Regions from separate parts of the Streptomyces sp. NPDC044719 genome, predicted to be linked through region 2. Evidence: riboswitches for the same ligand, from Rfam matches in the RefSeq annotation. Region 2 holds a riboswitch; the other holds the start of a gene.
The links. A riboswitch is a leader RNA that binds a small molecule or an ion and turns the genes downstream of it on or off. The one in region 2 is predicted to bind S-adenosylmethionine.

Region 1: another riboswitch for S-adenosylmethionine. It lies ahead of AC07DF_RS22335 (aminotransferase class V-fold PLP-dependent enzyme); the one in region 2 lies ahead of thrC (threonine synthase).

The regions. Positions count from the first base shown of each region.
Region 1 covers NZ_JBWKHE010000005.1:466,538-480,929, reverse strand. Annotated here, with positions in the region: gene qcrC (cytochrome bc1 complex diheme cytochrome c subunit) at 1-199, shown strand, start outside; gene qcrA (cytochrome bc1 complex Rieske iron-sulfur subunit) at 196-1,266, shown strand; gene qcrB (cytochrome bc1 complex cytochrome b subunit) at 1,263-2,885, shown strand; gene trpD (anthranilate phosphoribosyltransferase) at 3,012-4,076, shown strand; SAM riboswitch class IV at 4,150-4,266, shown strand; gene AC07DF_RS22335 (aminotransferase class V-fold PLP-dependent enzyme) at 4,400-5,767, shown strand; gene AC07DF_RS22330 (glycerate kinase) at 5,722-6,915, opposite strand; gene AC07DF_RS22325 (SLC13 family permease) at 6,925-8,340, opposite strand; gene AC07DF_RS22320 (response regulator transcription factor) at 8,479-9,138, opposite strand; gene AC07DF_RS22315 (sensor histidine kinase) at 9,135-10,517, opposite strand; gene AC07DF_RS22310 (small secreted hydrophilic protein) at 10,576-10,902, opposite strand; gene AC07DF_RS22305 (Lrp/AsnC family transcriptional regulator) at 11,006-11,287, opposite strand; gene AC07DF_RS22300 (rhomboid family intramembrane serine protease) at 11,284-12,033, opposite strand; gene AC07DF_RS22295 (hypothetical protein) at 12,193-12,432, shown strand; gene AC07DF_RS22290 (NYN domain-containing protein) at 12,472-13,821, shown strand; gene AC07DF_RS22285 (C40 family peptidase) at 14,069-14,392, shown strand, end outside.
Region 2 covers NZ_JBWKHE010000007.1:148,875-163,266, reverse strand. Annotated here, with positions in the region: gene AC07DF_RS27380 (carboxylesterase/lipase family protein) at 1-1,323, opposite strand, end outside; gene AC07DF_RS27375 (NADH:flavin oxidoreductase) at 1,412-2,533, opposite strand; gene groL (chaperonin GroEL) at 2,735-4,357, opposite strand; gene AC07DF_RS27365 (cold-shock protein) at 4,919-5,122, opposite strand; gene AC07DF_RS27360 (MoaD/ThiS family protein) at 5,571-5,846, opposite strand; gene thrC (threonine synthase) at 5,949-7,235, opposite strand; SAM riboswitch class I at 7,254-7,409, opposite strand; gene AC07DF_RS27350 (glucosyl-3-phosphoglycerate synthase) at 7,565-8,509, shown strand; gene AC07DF_RS27345 (alpha,alpha-trehalose-phosphate synthase (UDP-forming)) at 8,594-9,982, shown strand; gene otsB (trehalose-phosphatase) at 9,989-10,816, shown strand; gene AC07DF_RS27335 (DUF3263 domain-containing protein) at 10,900-11,163, opposite strand; gene AC07DF_RS27330 (ABC transporter substrate-binding protein) at 11,203-12,456, opposite strand; gene AC07DF_RS27325 (ROK family protein) at 12,590-13,531, shown strand; gene nagA (N-acetylglucosamine-6-phosphate deacetylase) at 13,531-14,392, shown strand, end outside.

The DNA of each region.
Region 1 (14,392 bases), on a different contig from region 2:
GTCGGAGGAGAACAAGAAGGACATCATCGCGTACCTGGACGCGGTCAACAGCAGCAAGTCCGAGAGCCCCGGCGGTCTCGAGCTCGGCGGCCTCGGGCCGGTCAGCGAGGGCCTGTTCGGCTGGATCTTCGGTCTCGGCGGGCTGATCGCCGTCGCCGTGTGGGTCGCCGCCCGGACCGCAAAGGCCAAGAAGTCATGAGTAGCCAAGACATTCCAGAAGAGAACCTGCCCGCCGAGCGCGCGGGACGTGACGAGCACGGGCACGACGCGGTGAGCGTCCCGGACGACAAGCACCCGTTCGCCGACCCGGGCCTGCCTCCCCACGAGCACCGGGTCCAGGACGTCGACGAGCGGGCCGCCAAGCGGTCCGAGCGTTCGGTCGCCCTGATGTTCACGGTGTCGATGCTGGCCACCGTCGCCTTCATCGCCGCGTTCGTGGCGATCCCGGTCGACAAGTCGGTTTACATCTTCCCGCTGGGTCACATCAGCGCGCTGAACTTCGCGCTGGGCATGACGCTCGGCATCGCGCTGTTCTGCATCGGCGCGGGCGCCGTCCACTGGGCGCGCACCCTGATGTCCGACGTGGAGGTCGCCGACGAGCGGCACCCGATCGAGGCGTCGCCCGAGGTCCGCGAGAAGGTCTTCGCGGACTTCAAGCAGGGCGCCAAGGAGTCCGCGCTCGGCCGCCGCAAGCTGATCCGCAACACCATGCTCGGCGCGCTCACGCTGGTGCCGCTCTCCGGTGTCGTGCTGCTGCGCGACCTCGGCCCGCTGCCCGGCACCAAGCTCCGCCACACGCTGTGGTCCAAGGGCAAGCTGCTCGTCAACATGAACACGGACGAGCCGCTGCGTCCCTCGGACGTCGCGGTCGGTTCGCTGACCTTCGCCAAGCCCGAGGGCCTGGAGGAGCACGACCACGAGTTCCAGAACGAGATCGCCAAGGCCGCCCTGATGATCGTCCGGATCCAGCCGGAGGACATCAAGGACAAGCGCGAGCTCGAGTGGTCGCACGAGGGCATCGTCGCGTACTCGAAGATCTGCACCCACGTCGGTTGCCCGATCTCCCTGTACGAGCAGCAGACGCACCACGTGCTCTGCCCCTGCCACCAGTCCACCTTCGACCTCTCCGACGGTGCCCGAGTGATCTTCGGTCCCGCTGGTCACGCCCTGCCGCAGCTCCGCATCGGCGTGAACGACGAGGGCTATCTTGAGGCGCTCGGCGACTTCGACGAGCCCGTCGGCCCTGCTTTCTGGGAGCGCGGATGAGCACTGCACAAGAACGCCGCAAGGCACCCGCGGGTGAGCGGGTCGCCGACTGGGCCGACGGCCGCCTGGGGATCTACTCCCTGGCCAAGGCCAACATGCGCAAGATCTTCCCGGACCACTGGTCCTTCATGCTGGGTGAGATCTGCCTCTACAGCTTCATCATCATCATCCTCACGGGTGTGTATCTGACGCTGTTCTTCCACCCGTCGATGAACGAGGTGGAGTACCACGGCAGTTACGTCCCGCTCCAGGGGCAGCTGATGTCGGAGGCGTTCGCCTCCACCCTGGACATCAGCTTCGACGTCCGCGGCGGCCTGCTGATCCGGCAGATCCACCACTGGGCGGCGATCATCTTCCTCGCCGGCATGTTCGTGCACATGATGCGCGTCTTCTTCACCGGCGCGTTCCGCAAGCCGCGCGAGATCAACTGGATGTTCGGCTTCCTGCTGTTCGTCCTGGGCATGTTCACCGGTTTCACCGGCTACTCGCTCCCGGACGACCTGCTCTCCGGCACCGGTGTCCGCTTCACGCAGGGCGCGATCCTGTCCGTGCCGATCGTGGGCACGTACATCTCGATGTTCCTGTTCGGCGGGGAGTTCCCGGGCACCGACTTCGTCGCCCGGTTCTACTCGATCCACATCCTGCTGCTGCCGGGCATCATGCTCGGGCTCGTGGTCGGCCACCTGATCCTGGTCTTCTACCACAAGCACACCCAGTTCGCGGGTCCCGGACGGACCAACAAGAACGTCGTCGGCATGCCGCTGCTGCCGGTCTACATGGCCAAGGCCGGAGGCTTCTTCTTCCTGGTCTTCGGTGTCATCTCGGCCCTCGCCGGCATCGCGACGATCAACCCGATCTGGGTCCTGGGCCCCTACCGTCCCGACCAGGTGTCGACCGGTGCCCAGCCCGACTGGTACATGGGCTTCGCCGAGGGTCTGATCCGCGCGATGCCGGGCTGGGAGGTCAACTTCTGGGGCCACACGCTGGTCCTGGGTGTGTTCATCCCGCTGGTGCTGTTCGGTGTCTTCCTCGGGATCATCGCCCTCTACCCGTTCATCGAGTCGTGGGTCACCGGGGACAAGCGCGAGCACCACATCCTGGACCGGCCGCGCAACGCCCCGACCCGCACCGGTGTCGGTGTCGCCTGGGTCACCGGCTACATCATCATGCTGATCGGCGGTGGCAACGACATCGTCGCCACGCACTTCCATCTGTCGATCAACGCGGTCACCTGGTTCGTCCGGATCGGGTTCTTCCTCGGACCGGTCCTGGCGTTCATCGTCACCAAGCGCATCTGCCTCGGCCTGCAGCGCCGGGACAAGGAGAAGGTGCTGCACGGCCGCGAGTCGGGCATCATCAAGCGCCTGCCGCACGGTGAGTTCATCGAGGTGCACGAGCCGCTCAGCCAGGAGCAGATGTACACGCTCACCGCGCACGAGCAGTACCAGCCGGCCGAGATCGGTCCGACGACCGACGAGAACGGTGTCGAGCGCAAGGTGAAGGGCTCCGAGAAGCTGCGCGCCAAGCTCAGCGAGTCCTACTACGGCGAGGGGGCCCAGATCCCGAAGCCCACCGCCGAGGAGTACCGGGAGATCACGAGCGGCCACGGCCACCACTGATCACTGCTTCGCCACGCCACGCAGAGGGCCCCGTCCGGTGTTCGGACGGGGCCCTTCGCGGTGCCCGGGGCTGGATAGGGTGGGACCACTGCTTTTACGTGACGTACGACGACCCAGGAGCGGCTTATGAGCGCTGTGACCCCCGCTGGAGGCGACACCGCGGCGGGCCGCTCCTGGCCCGCCCTGCTGAACGGCCTGCTGGACCGCCGGGACCTGACCGCCGACGACACCGCCTGGGCGATGGACCTGATCATGCGCGGTGAGGCGACGGACGCGCAGATCGCCGGGTTCGTGGTGGCGCTGCGCGCCAAGGGCGAGACCGTCGAGGAGATCGGCGGATTCGTCCGGGCGATGTACGAGCACGCGAACGTGATCGAGGTGCCGGGCCCGGCCGTCGACATCGTCGGCACGGGCGGCGACGGGGCGAAGACCGTCAACATCTCCACGATGTCGGCCATCGTCATCGCCGGTACCGGTGCGAAGGTCGTCAAGCACGGCAACCGCGCCGCGTCGTCGGCGTCCGGGGCGTCGGACGTCCTGGAGAAGCTCGGCGTCAACCTGGAGCTGCCCACGCACCGGGTGGCCGGGGTCGCCGAGGAGGCCGGGATCACCTTCTGCTTCGCGGCGAAGTTCCACCCCGCGATGCGGTATGTGGGAGCGGCCCGTGGCCAGTTGGGGATCCGGACGATCTTCAACGTCCTCGGTCCGCTGACCAACCCCGCGAAGGTGCGGTCCCAGGCCGTCGGTGTGGCGGACCCGCGCATGGCACCGATCGTCGCGGGCGTCTTCGCCGAGCGCGGCAACTCGTCCCTGGTCTTCCGCGGCGACGACGGCCTGGACGAACTGACCACCACGGCCACGTCCCGGGTGTGGATCGTCCGGGACGGCAAGGTGACCGAGGAGGCCTTCGACCCGCGTGACGTCGGCCTCGAGCTGGTCCCCGTGGAGGCCCTGCGCGGCGCGGACGCCTCCTACAACGCCGAGGTCGCCCGCCGCCTGCTGGAGGGCGAGACCGGGCCGGTCCGCGACGCGGTCCTGCTGAACTCGGCGGCCGCGCTGGTGGCTCTGGAGCCGACGCAAGCGCCGCTGGCCGACCAGGTCCGAGCCGGAATGGCGAAGGCAGCGGAGTCGATCGACTCGGGTGCGGCGAAGCGGACCCTGGAGCGCTGGGTGGCTGCCAGCAACGCGTAACCGAGGTGAGCGCGGTCCCGCGATGCGGACACGAGTTGCGGGACCGCGATCACTTCACGTACTTTCCTGATCAGGTCATGAGTGACAGTCATGAGGCCCCGGCCGACTGTCCGGCAACCCTCCGTCCGTGGCGGGGTGCCCCGGGTGAAGACCAGGCCGCAGGCAGCGAGGTCTGTGGCAAGCGCGTGACGAGGAGTTTCTCGTGAACCAGCGAATGCGATAGGGCCGCAGAGCCCCGCCTCAGCACCCCTTTCTTCCTTCACCCCCGCTTGAGCCGTACGTGCTCGCGGGCGGATTCAGCCTGCCTTCACGGGAGTTCCGCCATGTCTGTCTCCACCGCTGTCGCCGACCAGTCCGTTTGTGCCTCGCTGCCCGTTCTCGGCCGGGATGTCACCGTGCCGCTCGTGACCGGCGGCGAGGTCACCTACGCCGCGCTCGACTACGCCGCCAGCGCCCCGGCGCTCCAGCGCGTCTGGGACGACGTCGCCGCATACGCGCCGTACTACGGCAGCGTCCACCGTGGTGCCGGGTACCTGTCCCAGCTGTCGACCGACCTCTTCGAGAACGCCCGCCGCACGGTCGCGGAGTTCCTCGGCTGCCGGGACGGTGACCAGGTGGTGTTCACCCGGTCCACCACCGACTCCCTGAACCTCCTGGCCGCCGCGCTCCCGGCCGACTGCGAGGTCTTCGTCTTCGAGACCGAGCACCACGCCTCCCTGCTGCCCTGGCGGAACGCGCGCGTCACCTACCTCGACGCCCCGAGCAGCCCACGCCAGGCCGTCGAGACCCTGGAGCGCGCCCTCGCCGACCGGGAGCCCTGTGGACCGGCCCTCGTCTGCGTCACCGGCGCCTCGAACGTCACCGGGGAGCTGTGGCCCGTACGGGAGCTCGCGGCGGCCGCGCACGCCCACGGCGCCCGGATCGTTCTGGACGCCGCCCAGCTTGCCCCGCACCACCCGGTGTCCGTCGCGGACCTCGACGTCGACTGGGTCGCCTTCTCCGGGCACAAGCTGTACGCGCCCTTCGGCTCCGGTGTCCTGGCCGGCCGGGCCGACTGGCTGCGTGCGGCGGACCCCTACCTCGCCGGCGGCGGTGCCTCCCGGAAGGTGGCTCGGCGTACGGACGGCGGCGTCGACGTGGAGTGGCACGAGAGCGCCGCCCGTCACGAGGCCGGGTCCCCGAACGTCATCGGCGCCTACTCCATCGCCTCCGCCTGCACGGCGCTCACCGAGGCCGGGTTCGACAACCTGGTCGCACGCGAGCAGTACCTGATCGAGAAGGTGCGTACGGGCCTCGCCGAGGTGCCGGAGGTCCGGATCCTCTCCCTCTTCGGTGACGACGCCCCGCGTGTCGGCGTCATCTCCTTCGTCGTCGAGGGCTGGAACAGCTCCCATTTCGCCGCCGCCCTCTCCGCCGAGTACGGCATCGGGGTGCGGGACGGGCTGTTCTGCGCCCACCCCCTCCTGCGGACCCTGCTGGGCAGCGACCCGCAGACCCAGGGCGAGTGCGGCGCACCGGAGGCGGCTCCCGGCGAGAAGTCCCTCAACGCCATCCGCGTGAGCTTCGGCGCGGGCACGCCCGACGAGCACGTCGAGCGGTTCGTCAGCGCCGTCAAGGAGCTGGTCCAGGACGGGGCGCGGTGGAACTACCGTACGGAGGACGGCCGTTGCGTCCCGGACACCTCCGCGTGAGCCGGTAGCCGGGCGCCCAGCAGGATCATCCGCAGGGCGCGTTCGGTCGCGTCCGTGAGCAGTTCGGAGGCCCGCACCAGGGCCTCCGCCAGGGCCATCGGCGCCGGCAGGATCCCGCTGAACGCGTCCACGCCCGGCACCTCGTGCGCGCCCTCGCCGAGCGTGCCCGCGAGGGCCAGGACCGGGCGGCCGTGGAGCTTGGCCCGGCGGGCCACCTCGGCCGGGACCTTGCCGCGCGGCGTCTGGTGGTCCAGGGCGCCCTCGGCGGTGACGACCAGGTCGGCGCGGGCCAGCCGGGCGTCCAGGTCGAGATGGTCCAGCAGCACGTCGAAGCGGGGCAGGAGCCGGGCGCCGAGGGCGGCGAGACCGGCTCCCAGGCCGCCGGAGGCCCCGGTTCCGGGATCACTGCGGAGGTTCGTGTCCGGGACGGCGACGTCGCGGGTGAGGACGAAGGCCCAGTTCTCCAGGCCGGCCGACAGTTCCTCGACCTGGATCGGGGTCGCGCCCTTCTGCGGGCCGAAGACCCGGGCGACGCCCCGCTCGCCGCACAGCACGTTGTAGGGGTTGCAGGCGACCAGGAGCTCCACGTCCGCGAGGCGGCTGTCCAGGCCGGTCGGGTCGATGCGGTGCAGACGCGTCAGCTCCCGGCCTCCGGCGGGGAGTTCCTCGCCCCGGTCGTCCAGGAGCCAGGCCCCGAGCGCCTGGAGCGCGCCCGCGCCGCCGTCCGAGGTGCCCGAGTCGCCGCAGCCGACCAGGATCCGCCGGACGCCCAGGTCGAGCGCCGAGCGGATCAGTTCCCCGACTCCGTACGTGGTGGTGGCGCCCGGGTCGCGCAGGTCGCGCGGGACGAGGGAGAGGCCCGCGACCGCCGCCATCTCCACCACCGCCGTGTCCCCTGAGCCCAGCAGGGCGAAATGGGCGCCGATGGTCTCCCCGACGGGGCCGGTGGCGGGCACGGTGACGAGCCGGCCCCCGGTCGCGGCGGCCAGGGCGACGGCCGTGCCCTCGCCGCCGTCCACCAGCGGAACCAGGTCGATCTCGGCGTCGGGCAGGACACGGCGGACACCAGCGGCGATGGCATCGGCCGCCGCCTCCGCGGACAGGGACTCCTTGAAGCCACTGGGGGCTACGACGACACGGGTCAGCATGAGGACTCCTCAACGGGTGACGGACACGCCGAGCAGCGGCCACACCGCGACGGCGAACAGCAGGACGAGCGCGGCGGTCAGCGGCGCCAGGAACGCGGACAGCCGCAGCAGGTCGCGCGGGGTGTAGGTGGGCGTGCCGGGGATCTGCGCGAAGAGCGTGACCGGCTTGGCCGAGGCGGGCAGGGTGTGGCAGAAGCCCGCGGCGGCGGTGGAGGCGAGCGCGGCGGCGACGGGGTTGACCCCGACGCCCACGGCGGCGGCCACGACCAGCGGGACCAGGACCGACGAGCGGGCCGAGCGGGACTGCAGGACCAGGTGGGCCGCCGTACTGACGGCGATCACGATCGCCAGGAACACCACCGGCGGCTCGCCCGCCGGTAGCCCGGCAACCAGCCACTTCGCCGCTCCCGAGTCGGCGAGCGCGACGCCCATCGCCATCGTCGCCGCCATGAACAGCAGCAGCGACCAGGGGACGGTCTTCAGCGCGTCCTTCAGACGGATGGTGCCGAGGGCGGGGGAGGAGGCGATGACGGCGCCGATCAGCGCGACCAGCGCGGGCGGCACCCGGTGCAGCGGCTCACTGCACCACAGCAGCACCACCGTGGCGAGGAGCAGGGCGCAGCGCTTCTCGGCCTGGCTCCAGGGGCCGGTCACCGGCTGCTCGCTGTGCTCCTGGATCTGCTCCGGGGTGATGCTGACGGGGCCGCGGCGGTCCGCCCGCCGGGTCGTCGTCAGCATCACCAGCTCGGCCGCCAGATGGGACGAGGCCACGGCCAGCGGCAGGCCGAGCAGCAGCCACTCCGTGAAGCCGATGTGCTGCCCGGTCGTCTCCCACAGCACCGACACGGTGATCAGATGCGCGCCCGCGCCGATCAAGGTCGCCACCGCCGAAAGAAGGATCACGGTCGGAAACAGCAACGCCAGCATCACGACCAGTCGCCTCCGGTCGGCGAGGACCTTGGCGAGGGCGAGGAACACCGGCAGCGCGAGCGCGGCCCGGCCCGAGGTGGCGGGCACGGCGAACGCCGTGACGACCAGGGCGGCGGTGGTGAGATGCACCAGCTGCCGCACCGTCCGCGCCCCGCTGACCAGGAACACCGCGGCCCGGCCCGCCAGCCCGGTCCGGCTCACCGCGGCCGCCAGCACGAACGCGCAGATCAACAGCCACACCGTGGCATCGCCGAGCGTGCCGAACAGGGTGTCGCTGCTGATCACCCCGGTCACCGTGAGCGCGAGCCCGGCGCCCAACGCGATGTAGGTGTCGTCGATCGACGTCCCGATCCATGCGCAGGTCGCCAGCACGAACACGCAGAGCGTGACCCGGGCGTCGGCACCGAGCCCCGGAAAGTTCCCGGGAACAGCCAGCAAGGCACACAACGACAGCGCCACGCACAGGGCGATGGTGGTTCGGAGATTCAGCGTCACACCATCGAGGATTCGCCCGGGCGGTGAGTCGACGATGAGTTCCGGATGAAGGAACTTTCACCACGGGCCCTCAGGGGCGCGGGGAACTGCGCGAACAACCACGACGTACCCGCACCCGGCCACGGCGCCCACGCGGCACTACGCCAACCGGTACCCCATCCCCCGCACCGTCTCCACCCGCTCCGCCCCCAGCTTCTTCCGCAGCGTCCGCACATACACGTCCACGATGTTGGACCCCGGATCGAAGTCGTACCCCCACACATGGGACAGGATCTGCTCCCGGGACAGCACCTGCCCCGGATGCCGCAGGAACAGTTCCAGCAGCACGAACTCACGCGCCGTCAGATCGACCGTCCGCTCCCCGGCCCGCGCACGCCTGGTGCGGAGATCGAGGCTCAGGGAGCCCGACCTGAGCACCGTCACCTCCGGCGCCCGCGCCGCCGTCCGCAGCCGCAGCCGCACCCGCGCGAGCAGCTCCTCGAACCGGAACGGTTTGGTCATCCAGTCGTCGGCGCCGCCCTCCAGGCCGGCCACCGTGTCCCGTACGGAGTCCCGCGCGGTCAGTACGATCACCGGCACCGACACCCGGGCCTCGCGCAGCTCGCGCAGGATGGTGAAGCCGTCCCGGCCGGGCAGCCCGATGTCCAGGACGACGAGGTCGAAGCCGCCGGTCAGGGCGTACTCGTAGCCCGCGTCGCCGTCGGTGACGACGGTCGTGGTGAAGCCGTTGGAGCGCAGGCCCTTCTCCACGAAGGAGGCGATGCGCTCCTCGTCCTCGACGATGAGGATGCGGTTCACGAGGGGTCCCCTTCCGGTGCCCGGGGTGCGTGCAGAACGAGGGCGAAGCCGGCGCCGCCGCCGGGCGGGCCGTAGAGCCGTACCCGGCCCCGGTGGCCCTCGGCGATCGCCTTGACGATGGACAGCCCGAGTCCGGCGCCGGAACCCCGGGTGCCGCGGCGTGCCGTGCCGCGCCGGAAGCGCTCGAAGATCACCTCGGCGTCCTGGGGCTGCACACCGGGCCCGGAGTCGGCGACGTACAGCTCCAGGTCCGGGCCGTCGGTGCGGGAGCCGATGCGGATGGTCTGGCCGGTCGTGGTGTGCTGCACGGCGTTCTGCGCGAGCTGCACCATGGCCTGGGTGATCCGCTGCGGATCCAGCTCGGCCTCCAGGTCGGCGACCCCGTCGAGCCGCCAGTCGCGTTCGCCCAGGGTGCGTGCCTTGACGTAGACGTCGGCGGTGAGTTCGGCGACCTGGACCGGTTCGGGCGTGACGAAGTCAGGGCGTTCCGCCTTGGCGAGCAGCAGCAGGTCCTCGACGATGCGGCTCATCCGGTCCAGCTCGTCGGTGACCAGCCGGACCGTCTCCTCGCGTTCGGCGGGATCGTCGCCCATGAGTTCCAGGTGGCCGCGCACGATGGTGATGGGGGTGCGCAGTTCGTGTCCCGCGTCGTCGACGAACTCGCGCTGTGCGGCGAAGGCCCGCTCCAGCCGGTCGAGCATGCCGTTGAACGTCTCGGCGAGGGCGGCTATGTCGTCGTTGCCGTGCACCGGGATCCGCCGGGTGAGGCCCTGCTCGGTGAGCTGTGCCGCCGCGGTGCGCACCACCCGCACCGGTTTGAGGATCCGCCCGGCGACCGCCCAGGCGATGCCGACGGTCAGCAGCAGGGCGACCCCGGAGATCACGAGCAGCGTGCGGAACATGTCGTTCACCCGCGCCCGCTCGCGTTCCGGGTGGAAGGCGACGACGAACGCGGCGTCCGGCGCCCGGCCCTCCAGGGCCACGGTGACCTTGGCCCAGCGGATCTCGCCCTGGGGCCGCCGCAGCACCCCGGAGGACTCGGGTGACTCGAAGACGGCGCGCTTGGCCCGGGGGTCCCGGTGCAGGGGCAGCGCGACGGGCAGGTCGTGCTGCTGGCGGATCTGCCGGGGCCCGCTGCCCGCCCGGCCGACCAGGCCGATCAGCTCCTCGTCCGCGTCGGGGTACTGCCGTTCCAGGAACACCGTCAGCAGCCGGCTGGCGTCGGTGAAGGGGCGGCCCGTCTGCGGATCCCCGCCCCGTTCCTCGAAGTTGGCGAACTCACCGGTCTCCTGGGTGAGCAGGCGGTTGATCCGGTTGTCGACGTCCCGCAGCAGGAAGGAACGGGTGGTCATGGCGACCGAGGCGAGCGCGACCGCCATCACCAGCAGCAGCCAGAGCAGGATGCGGACCCGGGCGGAGACGCGCCGCCGGCCGGGGTCAGTTGTCGGAGCCGGGTCCGTCGTCGCCCGGCCCGTCGTCTCCGTTGCCCTGGCCACGGTCGTCGTCATCATCGTCACCAGCCGAGCTGTCGGTCACCGGAGGCCGCGAGACCACCTCGTCGTCCGGCGTGGCGGCGGGCGGCGTGGGCTTCGGGGCGGGCGTGAGCGTGGAGGTGGGCGTGGGCGAGCGGTTGTCCAGCTCCACCTGCTGCGAGGGGACCCTGGGCGACTCGGGACTGTCCGCGAGGGCGTAGCTGGTCGCGGCGATGCCCAGCGGGATCAGCACGACGGCGGACAGGGCCGCCATCCGGCGAGAGAAAACCATGCGCCCGATCCTGCGGACGGAACCCGGGGAGCGGGATGAAGGGCGGATGAAGAACTCTTCATCCGGAGCCCCGGGTCCGGCCTGCCGTGCCCGGAACCGGTCCTCAGTTGTCCAGCCCGATGGAGAACGCCGCCTCCAGGTCGTGCTGCGAGTACGTACGGAACGCCACGTGCGTGTCCGTGCCCTCGACGCCGGGGATCTTGCTGATCCGGCCGGGGATGACCTCGGCGAGGTCCTCGTGCTCCTTCACCCGGACCATCGCGATGAGGTCGTAGGTGCCGGTGACCGAGAAGACCTCGCTGACGCTGTCCAGCGCCGCGATCGACTCCGCGATCTCTGGGATCCGGTCCACGCTGGTCTTGATGAGGACGATCGCGGTGATCACGGCTGGTTCTCTCCCTCGGGGGCCGGAGCAGGGGCGGTCTTCACTCTAGTGCCGGGGGGACGGCCGTAGCGGACCGAGGCGTAGCAGAAGCCCAGACCGAATCCGACCAGGTGGGCGAGGTAGGCCACCCCGGGCCCGTCCGAGGCCCGCCCCGCCGCCAGCCACTGCAGCCCCGCCCAGAACGGCAGCACGACCCAGGCGGGGAAGCGCACCGGCAGGAAGAAGAGGAACGGCAGGAGACTGGTCACCCGGGCACGGGGGAACAGGTACAGGAACGCGCCGAGGACCGCCGAGATCGCCCCGGAGGCACCGACCAGGGACTGCTCGGAATCCGCGTTGGCGACGGCGTACCCGAGCAGGGCCAGGTATCCGCAGCCGACGTAGAACAGGGTGAACTGCACCCGCCCCATCCGTTCCTCGGCCATCGCCCCGAAGACGTAGAGGAAGAGCATGTTGCCGAGCAGGTGCACCCAGGTGCCGTGGACGAAGAGCGCCGTCACCGGGGTGAGGACCGACCCGGGGGATCCCTCGAACAGTTCTGCGGGGATCACGCCCCAGTGCCGGAAGTAGGCCCGCTGCGCGGCGAGCAGATCGTCGCCCGAGCCGTACGCCGGGCCGAGGCCCGAGGCGGGCCCGGCCAGGAAGACCGTGCAGCACAGGGCGATCAGTGAGTACGTCACCGGCGCCGACGACCCCCTGATCGATCCGCTCGCCCGCGTGATCGACGCACTCCACTTGCTGATCATGGCTACAGAGCATGACGTAACCGGACGCAACCGCCCAGACCGCCTCGCCGCCGTGGACACGCAGGCGACGAGGACCCGGCAGGCCGTAGGGTTACGAGCCACACGCACCGGGGAAGCCGGTGGCGTCGCGGACACTAGAAGGAAAGAGAACAGGCCACGATGACGGTTCCCCTGCCGACCGCCGAGACGCGGTGGCGCTGCACCCTCTGCGGCAACCTCACGCGCTTCGACGTGACCCGCTCGTCGAAGGTCGTCGAGTACGTCCACCTGGACCTGGCCGGAGAGGCCAAGGTCGAGGAGCGCGAGGTGCTCAGTGAGACCATCGAGTCGGTGCGCTGCCGCTGGTGCAACGCGGTGGACCAGGTGGAACTCGTGGACAGGCCGGGCGCCGGCTCCTGAGGGGAGCAGGGCCCCCGCACAGGCATTGGGGTGTGACGGATGGTGGAGACCACAGGCGGGGGGCCGGGCGACGGCGCCGCCGAGGTGCTCGACCGTCCGCTGCCCGACGGCGTGCGCCGCAAGGTCGTGCAGATCGTCTCCGACGGCTTCGGATCGCTGACGGTCGGCGAGCTGCCCGCACAGCTCAGGCAGTACGCCCGGTTCGCCCCGAACCGCAGGGCCAAGTTCGCCGGCAACGCCATGGCCGCCGCGCTGGAGACCGACCCGCTGTTCCGGCAGCGCATCGGGGAGAAGCTCAGAGAGGCCCAGCCGGAACTGGCCGGCGCTCTCGACTCAGGCTCCCCGCCCCCGGCCGCGGACCCGCTCGACGTGGCGGCCGCGGCCTACGTACTGCGGCCCACCGACTGGGTGAAGCTGGTGACCGCCGCCGGCGAGGAGGCCCTGCGGGCCGACGCCGAGCGGGCCGACGAGGAGAGCCGGGCCGAGCTGGAGCGGCTGCGCGCCGAGCTGGCCCGGGCCCGTGACCACACCAGGGCCGAGACCGAGCGGCTGCGCACGGAGCTGGAATCGGCCAAGCGGGAATCCGAGTCGCTGCACCGCAAGCTCCGCGCCGCCCTCAGCGACGTCAAGCGCGGCGAGGCCGCCCTGCGCAAGGCGCACGGCGAGATGGAGGCCGTCCGCGCCGAGGGGCACGCCCAGGTGTCCGCCGCCGAGAGCGAATCCCGGCGGCTCAAGGCCAGGCTGGGGGAGACCGAGGCGGCTCTGGAGGCCACCCGCCGGGCGGCCCGCGAAGGCCGCAGCGTCGAGGACATGCGGGTCCGGCTGCTGCTGGACACCCTGCTGGACGCCACCCAAGGGCTCCGGCGCGAACTCGCCCTGCCGCCGGTGTCGGTACGGCCCGCCGAGACCGTGGACGCCGTCGAGCCGGGCCGGATGAGCCCGAAGGACATCGCCGCCCGCGCGCTCTCCGAGAACGACCCGCAGGTCCTCGACCAGCTGCTGGCGCTGCCGCAGGCCCATCTCGTCGTCGACGGCTACAACGTCACCAAGACCGGCTATCCGCAGATGCCGCTGGAGAAGCAGCGCCTCAGGCTGCTGGGGCAGCTCTCCCAACTGGCGGCGCAGAGCGGCGCCGAGGTGACCTGCGTCTTCGACGGCGCCGAACTGGCCGCGCCGGTCCTGCTGGCGCCGCCGCGCGGGGTACGGGTGCTGTTCTCGAAGCCGGGTGTCACCGCCGACGAGCTCATCCGTCAACTCGTGCGCGCCGAACCACCCGGAAGGCCGGTCATCGTGGCGTCCACCGACCGGGAAGTCGCCGACGGCGTGGCCCGGGCCGGCGCCCGCCCGGTGGCCTCGGCGATGCTCCTCAAGCGTCTTTCGCGGCCCTAGGCGCCCTACGGGCGATGCGTAACCTCCGGGCGTGATGCCCGAATTGGTGAGACCTGTGGGCCACGTTAAGTCAAGGGAGTCTCACCGCCTGTGAGTCCAGGGGAAAAGTTGGCCCACTGTGACGCATTTTTTCATCTGAGGATTTGAACTGATCACAGGAACGTCACTAGGGTCAGGCTCCGAAACCTCCGCTCGGGTGATCACTCATCGGGAGAGACGGCGGAGGGGGCAGAAGGAGCTTTCACCCGTGGCGTCCCACCGTCGTCCGAAGCAGCCGAGCCGCGCACGTGTGACCGTGCTGACCACCGCCGCCGCCGCTGCCGTCGCCTTCAGCGCGCAGGCCGCCAACGCGGCCCCCAGCGAGAAGCCGAGCAAGGACGAGGTCAAGGCGAAGGTCGACAAGCTCTACGAAGAGGCGGAGCAGGCCACCGAGAAGTACAACGGGGCCAAGGAGAAGCAGGAGAAGCTCCAGAAGGAGATCTCCACCATCCAGGACAACGTCGCCCGCGGCCAGGAGGAACTCAACGAGCTGCGCGACAGCCTGGGCATCGCGGCCGCGTCGCAGTACCGC
Region 2 (14,392 bases):
CAGTGCCCCCAGGTCCGCCCCGTACGTGCCGAACAGCAGCGGGATGTCCAGGCCGTGGCAGGCGCCGAGCGCGCCGCCGTTGCCCGGGGCCGGGAAGGTCAGTTCGTAGACGTGGGCCGTGCCGCCGCCCGCGCGCTGCGCTTCGGCCAGGTGGAGGGAGGGCATGTTGAACAGCCAGTCCGTCTGGACGCGTTCGTAGAGCTCGCTCGGGGATGCGTCGGGGAACGCGGCGCGGTAGGCCTGTTCGCCGTCGGGTCCGGGGGCGAAGAGGCGGAGGGCGGCGCTCGCCTTCTCTTCGGTGATCTGCTGGCCCGCCATGGCGATGAAGAGGCGGAACTCGTCGCGGTTGTGGCCGACGAGGAGGTCGACGTCCTTCGCCGATCCGGCCGCCAGCGCCTGCCACGGGGTCGTCGGCAGGACCTCGCCGTCGACCACCGGGGAGAACGGGGTGACCGTGGGCGCCGCCTGGCCCCAGCGGTCGACGTACTGGAGCATCTTGGCGCCCAGCGTCTCGCCCGCCGACGTCAGTCGGTGCGGGGCGATCGTCGAGAGGTCGGCGACCGTGGGACGCAGCCCCATCTCGGCGGCCAGGGCGAGACCGATGTCCCGGGCCAGCGCGTCGGAGAAGAACGTCCCCGGCACGCTCTGCGCGATCGCCCGCCGGAACAGACCGGCCGCGCGCGGCATGGAGAGCAGCGAGGCCACAGAACCCGCGCCCGCCGACTCACCGAAGACCGTGACCTGGCCGGGGTCGCCGCCGAACGCCTCGATGTTGTCCCGCACCCACTCCAGCGCGGCCACCTGGTCGAGCAGACCGCGGTTGGCGGGCGCGCCCTCGACGAACGCGAAGCCCTCCATGCCCACCCGGTAGTTGAGGGACACGACCACGACGTCGCCGTCGGTGGCGATGTGCCGGGCGTCGTAGCCGGGGCTGCCGGAGTGGCCGAGCTTGTAGGCGCCGCCGTAGATCCACACCATGACGGGGCGGCGGGCGGCCGGGTCGGGTTCGGGGGTCCAGACGTTGACCGTGAGCCAGTCGTCGCCCTCGGGAAGGTTCAGCAGGCCGGGCCCGCCGAGGCTGCCGAGGTCCTGCGGGGGCGGCGGGCCGAAGGCGTGGGCGTCGCGTATGCCGTCCCAGGGCTGGGCGGGGCGCGGTGCCTGGAAGCGGGCCTCGCCCACCGGGGGCGCGGCGAAGGGGATGCCGCGGAAGACGGCGAGTCCCTCCTCCCTGCGGCCCCGGACCGCACCGGCGGTGGTGCGCACCACCGGCGCGGGCTCATCAGAGGGGCCGCCGTGCGGCGGGCGGGACTCGGTCGTCGTCATCTGGATCTCCTCACGGAATGCCGGTGCACAGGCGTTCGGCCAGTGTCCTTGACTGACGCAAGCAAATCCAGAGCCTCAGGTGACGAGGTCAGCTGAGGGTCTTCAGCGCCGCCGGGTCGTACGGGGCCGTGTCCTCGAAGCGGCCGTCCAGCACCTTGGCCGCCCACTGCGGGTCCTGGAGCAGAGCGCGGCCGACGGCGACCATGTCGAACTCGTCGCGCTCGAAGCGGTCCAGGAGGTTGTCGAGGTCGTTGACCTCGGCGCCCTCGCCCTGGAAGGACTTGAGGAAGTCGACGCCGTTCAGACCGACCGAGCCGACGGTGATGGTGGGCTTGCCGGTCAGCTTCTTGGTCCAGCCGGCCAGGTTGAGGTCGGAGTCCTCGAACTCGGGCACCCAGTAGCGGCGGGTGGAGGCGTGGAAGGCGTCGACACCGGCGGCGGCCAGCGGGGTCAGGATGGACTCCAGCTCCTCGGGCGTCTCGGCGAGGCGGGCGTCGTAGGCCTCCTGCTTCCACTGCGAGTAGCGGAAGATGACGGGGAAGTCGGCGGAGACGGTCTCGCGGACCGCCGCGACGATCTCCTCCGAGAGCTTGGCGCGGGCGACCCGGTCGCCGCCGTAGGCGTCGCTGCGGCGGTTGGTGCCCTCCCAGAGGAACTGGTCGAGCAGGTAGCCGTGGGCGCCGTGCAGTTCGACGCCGTCGAAGCCGATGCGCTCGGCGGCGGCCGCGGCCTCGGCGAACGCGCCGATGACGGCGTCGATGTCGGCCTGGGTCATGGCCTTGCCGGTGGGCTCCGAAGCACCGATGCGCAGGCCGGAGGGGCCGACGGCCGGGGCGTCCGCGAACGGCGGCTCACCCTGGTTGCGGACCATGCCGATGTGCCACAGCTGCGGGACGATCGTGCCGCCGGCGGCGTGCACCGCCTCGGCGACCTTCGCCCAGCCCGCGAGCTGCTCCTCGCCGTGGAACCGCGGCACGCGGTCGCTCTGCCCGGCCGAGTCGTGGCCGACGTAGGTGCCCTCGGTGACGATCAGGCCGACTCCGGCGGCGGCACGGCGGGAGTAGTACGAGACGACGTCGTCACCGGGGACTCCGCCCGGGGAGAACATGCGGGTCATCGGCGCCATGGCGATGCGGTTCGGGACGGTCAGGCCGTTGAGCGTGACGGGCCGGGACAGGATTTCAGCGGCGCGAGAGGCGGCGACGGTCACTCAGGGGCTCCTTCGGATACCGGACAGTATGTGCATACGCATAGGGCATGCGGTTCAACCATCCGGCCCACCCGCGCCATCCCGTCCGCGCTGTGACCCCGGACACGCCCGAGGGCGGCACCCCCTGCCCGGATACCCGGAACAGGAAGTGCCGCCCTCGGCGAGACCGTTGATCAACCCGGGGAAACCCCCAGGGGTCGATCAGAAGTCCATGTCACCGCCCGGCATGCCGCCACCGGCGGGCGCGGCGGCCTTCTCCGGCTTGTCGGCGATGACGGCCTCGGTGGTGAGGAACAGCGCGGCGATGGAGGCGGCGTTCTGCAGAGCGGAACGGGTCACCTTCGCCGGGTCGATGATGCCCTCGGCGATCATGTCGACGTACTCACCGGTCGCGGCGTTCAGGCCGTGGCCGACCTGGAGGTTGCGGACCTTCTCCACGACGACGCCGCCCTCGAGACCACCGTTGACGGCGATCTGCTTCAGCGGGGCCTCCAGCGCGAGCTTCACGGCGTTGGCGCCGGTCGCCTCGTCACCGTCGAGCTCCAGCTTCTCGAAGACCTGGGAGGCCTGCAGCAGGGCCACGCCACCACCGGCGACGATGCCCTCCTCGACGGCCGCCTTGGCGTTGCGCACGGCGTCCTCGATGCGGTGCTTGCGCTCCTTGAGCTCCACCTCGGTGGCGGCACCGGCCTTGATGACCGCGACACCGCCGGCGAGCTTCGCCAGGCGCTCCTGCAGCTTCTCGCGGTCGTAGTCCGAGTCGCTGTTCTCGATCTCGGCGCGGATCTGGTTGACGCGACCCTGGACCTGGTCGGCCGAGCCGGCACCGTCGACGATGGTGGTCTCGTCCTTGGTGATGACCACCTTGCGGGCCTTGCCCAGCAGGTCGAGCGTGGCGTTCTCCAGCTTGAGGCCGACCTCCTCGGAGATCACCTCGCCGCCGGTGAGGATGCCGATGTCCTGCAGCATCGCCTTGCGGCGGTCGCCGAAGCCCGGGGCCTTGACGGCGACGGACTTGAAGGTGCCGCGGATCTTGTTGACGACCAGGGTCGACAGGGCCTCGCCCTCGACGTCCTCGGCGATGATCAGCAGCGGCTTGCCCGACTGCATGACCTTCTCCAGGAGCGGGAGCAGGTCCTTGACGTTCGAGATCTTGGAGTTCGCGATCAGGATGTACGGGTCGTCGAGGACGGCCTCCATACGCTCCATGTCGGTCGCGAAGTACGCCGAGATGTAGCCCTTGTCGAAGCGCATACCCTCGGTGAGCTCCAGCTCCAGACCGAAGGTCTGGGACTCCTCGACGGTGATGACGCCTTCCTTGCCGACCTTGTCCATCGCCTCGGCGATGAGCTCGCCGATCTGGGTGTCGGCGGCGGAGATGGAGGCCGTGGAAGCGATCTGCTCCTTGGTCTCGACATCCTTCGCCTGCTCCAGCAGGGCGGCGGAGACGGCCTCGACGGCACGCTCGATGCCGCGCTTGAGGGCCATCGGGTTGGCGCCGGCGGCTACGTTGCGCAGGCCCTCCTTGACCAGGGCCTGGGCGAGGACGGTCGCGGTGGTCGTACCGTCACCGGCGACGTCGTCCGTCTTCTTGGCGACTTCCTTGACCAGCTCGGCGCCGATCTTCTCGTACGGGTCCTCGAGCTCGATCTCCTTGGCGATGGAGACACCATCGTTGGTGATCGTGGGGGCGCCCCACTTCTTCTCGAGGACGACGTTGCGGCCCTTGGGGCCGAGCGTCACCTTCACGGCGTCCGCGAGCTGGTTCATGCCGCGCTCGAGGCCGCGCCGCGCCTCCTCGTCGAACGCGATGATCTTGGCCATGTGAAGTGGTCCCTCCAGGACTGGGGGTGATTACTTCGGACCGCGCCCGCGCCCGCGACGGACGGCTCGCTTGCCTCGTGGGTTCCTTCCCCACCCGGCCTGCGGGCCTCACCGACCCGGTCCTTACGTTGTCACTCTCACCTTCAGAGTGCTAACGCAATGATTAGCACTCGGCCTAGGCGAGTGCAAGCGCCTCTCAAGATGCGGGGGCGCGCTCAGCCCCCGGCGAACAGGGCGCGCCCGGCCCGGTCACAGCCCGCGGACAGCGCCGCGGCGACTCGGCCGAGGCCGTGAAAGGCCTGGCCCAGGGCCTGCGGCGGTGCTGGAGAGGCCGACGCGAGCGAGCCCGGGGCGCACACTCGCCGCCCTGCACCAGGCCGGGCTCCCGGGCACCCTCGGGCGCGGCGGACTTCGACGAGCGCCCCGCCCCGGCGGGCCCGACACGCCGGGCGGGGACCGTCACACCGGCCGGCCCGCCGGGCAGGCCGAAGGGCCCGCACCCCGGGGGGTACGGGCCCTTCAGAGAAGACCTGCCGCTTGCGGTTTGTCGTGGTCGCGCGTTCAGGCAGCCACGCGAACCATGTCGGCCTGTGGGCCCTTCTGGCCCTGCGAGATCTCGAACTCGACCCGCTGGCCCTCTTCAAGGGTGCGGTACCCGTCCATCTGGATCGCGCTGTAGTGGACGAAAACATCCGCACCACCGTCGACCGCGATGAAGCCGTACCCCTTCTCCGCGTTGAACCACTTGACGGTGCCCTGAGCCATGCCTAACTCCCCTATTACTGGCCCTTGCACAGATCCGCACTTCGCGGATCCGGGTCAGACCTCACCCCCCACGGATTGGGGGCGTGCGCCGGAACGCGTCGACCGCGGCTGAATGTATCTGTCCAACTGCCGTCTGCAACAGGTCAATCGGACGAGAATTCCGGACGCGCAGGATCCGGAATGTGGGGAGAATTCGCCCGACTTCAGGGCAAGTCGGGCCACACAAAGGGAACAAAAGCCACGAAAGACCCACACACTTTGGCTACATCTTGTCGGGCTCGCGGCAGGAATTCAGGGTGCCCGATCAGGGGATCGGGATCGCGTTCCCCAACTGTACCGCGCTCAATCACACAGAATTGCCCCCTCCGCTTCTCTCACGGAGGGGGCAATTCGATGAACGCTCAGTGACGGCCGTTACCGATGGTAATAATCAAGCCGGTCGACCGGTTCAGCCGCCGGCGACGGCGGGAATGATCGACACACCGGCACCGTCCGGCGTCGCCGTCTCGAGGCCCTGCTCGAACCGCACGTCGTCGTCGTTGACGTACACGTTGACGAACCGGCGCAGCTTGCCCTGGTCGTCCAGCACCCGGGCGGCGATCCCGGTGTGGTTCTTCTCCAGATCGGCGATGACCTCACCGAGGTTCGCGCCCTCGGCGGCGACCTCGGCCTGCCCGCCGGTGTAGGTACGCAGGATGGTGGGGATTCGAACGGTGACGCTCATCGGAATATGACCTCCGGTTTCGGTTGAGCTACGGCTGGGCCGCGCACCCAGGGGCGCGGGGAACTGCGCGACCAGCCCCCACCGGCCCGCAGCAAGCAACGATCAGACGAGTCCGGCGTCCCGGAACGAGTCCAGGTTGGGCCGGATGGTCGCGGTCAGCCCGGTCCCCGCAACCGCGTCCAGCGTCTTGAGACCATCCCCCGTGTTCAGGACCACCGTGGTCTTGGCAGGGTCGAGCACCCCGTTCTCAAGCAGCTTCTTCGTCACGCCCACCGTCACCCCACCGGCGGTCTCCGCGAACACACCCTCGGTCCGCGCGAGAAGCTTGATCGCCTCGACGACCTGCTCGTCGTTCACGTCCTCCACCGCACCGCCCGTACGACGCGCGATATCCAGCACATACGGACCGTCCGCCGGGTTGCCGATCGCCAGCGACTTGGCGATGGTGTCCGGCTTCTGGGGCCGCACGACGTCATGCCCGGCCTTGAACGCCGTGGACACCGGCGAGCAGCCGAGCGCCTGCGCGCCGAAGATCTTGTACGGCTTGTCCTCGACGAGACCGAGCTTGATCAGCTCCTGCAGACCCTTGTCGATCTTCGTGAGCTGCGAGCCGGAAGCGATCGGGACGACCAGCTGGTCCGGCAGCTGCCAGCCGAGCTGCTCGCAGATCTCGTACGCCAGGGTCTTGGAGCCCTCGGCGTAGTAGGGCCGCAGGTTGACGTTGACGAAGCCCCAGCCCTCACCGGCCGGGTCGCCGATCAGCTCGGAGCAGAAGCGGTTCACGTCGTCGTAGTTGCCCTCGATGCCGACGAGCTCGCCGCCGTAGATCGCGGCCATGACGACCTTGCCCTGCTCCAGGTCGTGCGGGATGAACACGCAGGAGCGGAAGCCGGCGCGGGCCGCCGCCGCACCCACCGCACCGGCGAGGTTGCCGGTGGAGGAGCAGGACAGGGTGGTGAAGCCGAAGGCGCGGGCGGCCTCCAGGGCCTGGGCGACGACGCGGTCCTTGAAGGAGTGCGTCGGGTTGCCGGAGTCGTCCTTGACGAAGAGCTTGCCGGCGTCGACGCCGAGCTCACGGGCGAGGTTGTCGGCCTTGACGAGCGCGGTCCAGCCGGGGTTGATGTTCGGCTTGTCCGCGACGTCGGCCGGGACCGGCAGCAGCGGGGCGTAGCGCCAGATGTTCGCGGGGCCCGCTTCGATGCGCTTGCGGAGCTCTTCGGTGTCGTAGGCCGAGAAGTCGTAGGCGATCTCCAGCGGGCCGAAACACTCCTGGCACGCGAAGACCGGGCCGAGGGGGACGCGGTGACCGCACTCGCGGCAGCTCAGCGCGGCGGCGGGGCCGAGGTCTACGGTGGATTCGGTGGTGCTTGCAACAGTCTGCGCAGCCATGTGAGGCGAGGCCCTTTCTCCTCATCTTCCTCACGACGCATCTCGCCGTGAGACGGATTTGGCACCTTCCCGAGCCGGGAGCCTCGCGCATGGGTCGACAGTGACCTACGAGTACCGACTGGAGGGTTGCCGGGACTTCAACGGGCCGTTTCCCTCAGTCCCTCTGGATGAGCTGTATTCGGTTGTCGACGTGGGTTGACCCCGGACATGCGATGGTCACCCGCGTTGTTCAAGACTGTAACCGACGACCAGGACAGTTGAGATAGTCGTCCGAACCGCGAGATGGCTCACAGTCCGTCCCGCCGAGAGTACGCAGAGGAGCCGCCACGGTGCTGGAAGAAGTCGAGCGCTGGCTGAGCACTCGTTCCTGGTCCGCGACCGATCGCCCCCTCCACCAGATACTCGCCGCCAAGCAGCGCACGGGCCAGACGGTCAGTGTCGTGCTGCCCGCGCTGAACGAGGAGGAGACGGTCGGCGACATCGCCGCCGTCATCCGCCACGACCTGATGCGGCAGGTGCCGCTCGTCGACGAGCTCGTCGTCGTCGACTCCGGCTCCACCGACCGTACGTCGGAGGTGGCCGCCGCCGCGGGCGCGACGGTGGTGCACCGGGACGGGATACTTCCGCGGCTGCCCGCGGTGCCCGGCAAGGGCGAGGTGCTGTGGCGCTCGCTGCTCGTCACCCGCGGGGACATCGTCTGCTTCGTCGACGCGGACCTGAGGGACTTCTCCTCCGACTTCGTCTCGGGGATCGTGGGCCCGCTGCTCACCGAGCCAGGCGTGGACCTGGTGAAGGCCATGTACGACCGTCCCCTCGGCGCCGCCGCCGGGCAGGGCGGCCGGGTCACGGAGCTGATGGCCAGGCCGCTGCTCAACATGCACTGGCCGCAGCTCGCCGGCTTCGTGCAGCCGCTCGGCGGCGAGTACGCGGCCCGCCGCTCGCTGCTGGAGCAGCTGCCGTTCCCCGTCGGGTACGGCGTCGAGCTGGGCATGCTGGTCGACGCCCTGCACCTGGTGGGTCTCGACGCCCTCGCCCAGGTCGACGTCGGGGTGCGCAAGCACCGGCACCAGGACGGGCAGGCGCTGGGCCGGATGGCCGCCGCGATCTACCGCACGGCCCAGCTGCGGCTGGCCCGCGGGCATCTGATCCGGCCGTCCCTGACGCAGTTCGAGCGGGGCGGGGACGGCTTCGAGCCGCGAACGTACTCCGTGGACACCGAGGAGCGTCCGCCGATGGTGGAGATCGCCGAGTACCAGGCGCGGAAGGCCGCCTGACCGGGGCTGTTTTTCGGCCGGGCGGGCCGGGGGCTTCCAGGTCCGTACGTTTGAGCGTTTCCTGGCCGGGCTAGGTTGAGGGCTATGGCTTCAACGTACGGTGCTGCACAGGTGCTGGTGGCCTCCAACCGCGGCCCGGTCTCGTACGCGGTGGGCGAGGACGGTTCGCTGAACGCCAAGCGGGGCGGCGGCGGACTGGTCTCGGGGCTCTCCGCGATCGGCTCGGACGCGGACGCGCTCTGGGTCTGCTCGGCGCTCTCCGACGGCGACCGCGAGGCCGTCCGGCGCGGGGTCGGCGAGGACGGCGTGCGGATGCTGGACATCCCGGCCGACGTGCACGCCGACGCGTACAACGGCATCGCCAACTCGGTGCTGTGGTTCGTCCACCACATGCTGTACCAGACGCCGCTGGAGCCGGTCTTCGACGCGGAGTTCCGGCGGCAGTGGACGTCGTACGAGCGGTACAACCGGGCGTTCGCCGAGGCGCTGGCCGAGGAGGCGGCGCAGGGTGCGGCCGTGGTGGTGCAGGACTACCACCTGACGCTGGTGCCGGGCATGCTCCGCGAGCTGCGGCCGGACCTGAGGATCGGGCACTTCTCGCACACGCCGTGGGCGCCTCCGGAGTACTTCCGGATGCTGCCGGACGACGTGGCCGGGCAGGTGCTGCGCGGCATGCTCGGCGCGGACCGGCTGGGCTTTCTCACCGAGCGCTGGGCGGACGCGTTCGTCGCGTGCGCCGAGCGGTTCGCCGGTGGGCTCGGGGGCACGCGGGTCGGCGTGCACGGGCTGGGGGCCGACGCGGACTTCCTGCGGAAGCGGTCGCACGAGGCGGACGTCGAGGAGCGGATGGTCGCGCTGCGGGAGCAGATCGGCGAGGGCCGCCGCACCATCGTCCGGGTCGACCGCACCGAGCTGTCGAAGAACATCGTGCGCGGCCTGCTGGCCTACCGCACGCTCCTCGACTCCCACGCCGAGTGGCGCGAGCGCGTGGTGCACGTCGCCTTCGCGTACCCCTCCCGGCAGGACCTCGCGGTGTACCGCGACTACACGGCCGAGGTACAGCGCCTCGCGGACGAGATCAACGAGCGGTACGGGACGCCGGGCTGGACACCGGTCGTCCTGCACGTCAAGGACGACTTCGCGCGCTCCCTGGCCGCCTACCGGCTGGCCGACGTCGCGCTCGTCAACCCCATCCGCGACGGCATGAACCTCGTCGCGAAGGAGGTCCCGGTCGTCTCCGACGCGGGCTGCGCGCTGGTGCTGTCGCGGGAGGCCGGGGCGCACGAGGAGCTGGGCGAGGACGCGATCACGGTCAACCCCTACGACATCACGGGCACGGCGGCGGCCCTGCACGAGGCGCTCTCGATGCGCCCTGAGGAGCGCGCCGAGCGCGCCAAGCGTCTGTCGGCGGCGGCGACCGCGCTGCCACCGGCACAGTGGTTCGTGGACCAGCTCGACGCGTTGAGGGGCTGAGCGGTGATGAGCCCGGAGACATTGCCGGCACCCGTCACCAAGGCAGGGCAGGAGGGTCTGGACGCCCTTCTCGCGCGGCCCTCCGAGGCGCTGATCGGGCTGGACTTCGACGGGACGCTCGCGCCGATCGTGGCCGATCCGGAGCTGGCCAGGGCCCATCCGGAGGCGCTGGGGGCGCTGGCGGCGCTCGCGCCGAAGGTGGCCGCCGTGGCGGTGATCACCGGCCGCCCGGCCGAGGTCGCGGTCCGCAACGGCGGCTTCGCGGACGTACCCGGTCTCGAACACCTCGTCGTCCTCGGGCACTACGGCGCCGAGCGGTGGGACGCCCGCAGCGGCCGGGTCAGCGCCCCCGACCCGCACCCCGGCGTCGAAGCGGTCCGCGCCGAGCTGCCCGGGCTGCTCGAAGGGAGCGGCACCTGGGTCGAGGAGAAAGGCCGGGCGGTGGCCGTGCACACCCGCCGGGCCGCCGACCCGCAGGCCGCCTTCGAGACCCTGCGCGAGCCGCTCACCGCCCTGGCGACCCGGCACGGCCTGATCGTCGAGCCCGGCCGCATGGTCCTCGAACTGCGCCCGCCCGGCATGGACAAGGGCGTCGCCCTCACCGAGTTCGCCCGCGAGATCGGCGCCGGTTCCGTCCTCTACGGCGGCGACGACCTGGGCGACCTGCCCGCCTACTCCGCCGTGGACCGCCTCCGCTCCGACGGCACCCCGGGCCTGCTGGTGTGCAGCGGCAGCGACGAGGTGACCGAGCTGCGGGAGCGAGCGGACCTGGTGGTGGACGGCCCGGAGGGAGTAGTGAACCTACTGACGGCACTGGCGACCCAGCTCAGCTGAAGCGCCCCCAAAGGGGCGCGGGGAACTGCGCGACCAGCCCCCCACACGCCCGCACCCCGCGACGGCCGGTCACCCCACACCCCCTACCGTTCCGCCCGCCGCCTCTCCCGTATCCGCCGAAGCCGATTCACCGTCACCGGATCGTGAGCGAGAGCCCGAGGGTCGTCCAACAGCGCGTTGAGAAGCTGAAAGTAACGCACGGGCGCGAGCCCCAGCTCCTCCCGCACGGCCCGTTCCTTCGCGCCCGGGCCGGGAAAGCTCCGGCGCTCGAGCGCGAGAATGTCCCGCTCCCGGCGCCCGAGCCCCAGCTCACCCGAGCCCTCGGTGTCCGCGTCGTCCTCGTCCATGCCAGGCACCGTAACGCCCGCCGCCGACAGTCCGTCGGACTACTCCGCGTTCTCCGCCCGGGACGCCTCCGCCTGGAGCCGGCCCAGAACGGCCGAGGGGCTGCCGCCGGGGGCGACGGCCTTGCCGATCCGCTGTTTGATCTCGGCGCTGACGTCGGCCCAGGAGGTCTTGCCGACCGGGTAGAGCTCGGACGTCAGCAGCTCCTCCAGGAACGGCCTGAGGTGCCGGTCCTGGTCGGAGACGGACATGGTCTCGGACGCGGAGGTGGTGACCGGCAGCAGGTCGTACTCGCGGGAGAAGGCCAGCACGTTCTTCTCGCTGTAGACGAAGTCGAGGAAGTCGCCGACCTGGTCGCGGTGGCCGTTCTTGCGGAAGGCCGTCATCCAGTCGGCGACACCGAGCGTGGACTTGCTCGTGCCTTCCTTGCCCGGCGTCGGCACCATGCCGTACTTGACGCCCTTCTTCGCGGCGATGTTCATCAGCGACGGGTGCCCGTTGACCATGCCGACCTCGCCCTTGGCGAAGGCGGCGAACGCATCGGCCCGGTTGAGCTCCCCGGGCGCGACCGGCCCGGTCAGCTCGTTGCCGACCAGTTCGTCCTTCAGCCAGGTGAAGGTGTCGACGTTCTCCGGGGCGTCGATGCCGTAGCCGTCGACGCTGTCGGTGTAGCCGCCCCCGCCGCTGAGCATCCACTGCATGGCCTCGGCAGGCGCCTCCTCCGGGCCGAGGGGCAGCGCGTACGGGTACGTCACGCCCTCCGCCTTGAGCGCCTCGGCGTCGTCGGCCAGGTCGTCCCAGCTCTTGGGCGGGGTGATGCCGGCCTCGGAGAAGAGGGTCTTGTTGTAGAAGAGCACGCGCGTGGAGGAGGCGAACGGCATGCCGTACTGCACGCCCTTCACCTGCCCCGCGGAGGCCAGCTGCCCGACGAAGTCGGCCTGCACGGGTATGGAGAGCAGCTCGTCGGCCTTGTAGAGCTGGTTCCGTGCCGCGTAACCGGCGTACGAGCCGATCTGCGCCATGTCGGGCGGGTCACCGGCGGCGACCATCTCCCGGACCTTGCGGTCGACGTCGTTCCAGGAGTAGACGCTGACGTCGATCCGCACACCGGGGTGCTCGGCCTCGTACTCCTCGACGAGCTCGTCCCAGTACTTCTGGGAGCTGTTGGCCTTGCTGTCGCCGTAGTCGGCGGCGACCAGCTTCAGGGTCACGTCGCCCGAGCCGCCCGTCACACCGCAGCCGCCGAGGACCGCCGTCATGCCCAGTGCGGACACCACCGCGATCGTTCCTGCCATCCGCCGCCGCTGCACCGCTGTTCTTCCCCAACCCTGGCGTCACCGCCGCCGAAAACTTTCGATATTCGGAATAAGGTCTACACCACGTGAGTGGACTAGACCTCTTGCGGGTCCCCGGGTCACACTGTGTTCCGTGAGACATGTCATCGCCCTCGACGTGGGCGGCACCGGAATGAAGGCCGCTCTGGCCGGACCCGGGGGCGAAGTGCTGCACCGGGCCCGCCGGGCCACCGGACGCGACCAGGGGCCGGACGCCGTCGTCGCGGGCATCCTCGACTTCGCCGCCGAGCTGCGCGCCCACGGCGCCGAGCACTTCGGCACGCCCGCGGCCGCCGCGGGCGTGGTCGTGCCCGGCATCGTCGACGAGGCACACGGCGTCGCCGTCTACTCGGCGAACCTCGGCTGGCGCGACGTCCCGCTGCGCGACGCGCTCGCGGAGCGGCTGGGCGTCCCGGTCGCCCTCGGCCACGACGTCCGCACCGGCGCTCTCGCCGAGGGCCGGGTCGGCGCGGGCCGCGGCGCCGACCGGTTCCTGTTCGTGGCGCTGGGCACCGGCATCGCGGGCGGCATCGGCGTCGAGGGCCGGGTCGAGTCGGGCGCGCACGGCTTCGCGGGCGAGATCGGCCACATCGTCGTACGGCCCGGCGGAGCCCCCTGTCCCTGCGGGCAGCGCGGCTGCCTGGAGCGCTTCGCGTCGGCGGCCGCCGTCAGCGAGGCCTGGGCCGCGGCCTCGGGCGACCCGGACGCGGACGCGGCCGACTGCGCGAAGGCCGTCGAGTCCGGCGATCCGCGAGCCCAGGAGGTCTGGCAGGACGCGATCGACGCCCTGGCCGACGGCCTGGTCACGGCCCTGACCTTGCTGGATCCACGTACTTTGATCATCGGCGGTGGCCTGGCGGAAGCGGGGGAAACCCTGTTCACACCCCTGCGGGAAGCGATCCGCAGCCGCATCACCTTCCAGAAACAGCCGTCGATCGTCCCCGCGGCCCTGGGGGACGCGGCCGGATGTCTGGGCGCGGGCCTGCTTGCCCGGGATCTCCTCGACCGGACCGACCGTATGGAGGTAACGCCCTGATGACCGATGCCCCAGGGGCGCGGGGAACTGCGCGACGAGCCACACACCACCCGCACTCCGCACCATCGGGAACCCCCACGGTCCTCACCGGCGCGACCGTGATCCTCCCCACGGAAACGGTCACGAACGGCCGGGTCGTCATCAACGGCACCCGCATCACCGCCACAGCCCCGGAAAACGCCAAGGTCATCGACGTAACAGACCACTACGTGATCCCCGGCTTCGTCGACCTCCACAACCACGGCGGAGGCGGAGCCTCCTTCACCTCCGGCACGGCCGAGGACATCCTCAAGGGCATCCACACGCACCGCCTGCACGGCACGACCACCCTGGTCGCCTCCACCGTCACCGGCGACATGGACTTCCTCTCCCGACGCGCCGGCCTGCTGAGCGAGCTGGCCGAGCAGGGCGAGATCGCCGGCGTCCACTTCGAGGGCCCGTTCATCTCCCCCTGCCGCAAGGGCGCCCACGCCGAGAACCTCCTGCGCGACCCGCACCCCGCGGACGTCCGCAAGCTGATCGAGGCGGCCCGGGGCCAGGCGAAGATGGTCACGCTGGCCACCGAACTCCCCGGCGGCCTGGACTCCGTACGCCTCCTGGCCGAACACGGGGTCATCGCGGCGGTCGGCCACACGGACGCGACCTACGAGCAGACGGTCCAGGCCATCGACGCGGGCGCCACGGTCGCCACGCACCTCTTCAACGCGATGCCGCCCCTCGGCCACCGCTCCCCCGGCCCGATCACCGCACTCCTCGAGGACGACCGGATCACCGTCGAGCTGATCAACGACGGCACGCACCTCCACCCCGCCGCACTCCGGCTGGCGTTCCACCACGCGGGCGCGTCACGGGTCTCGTTCA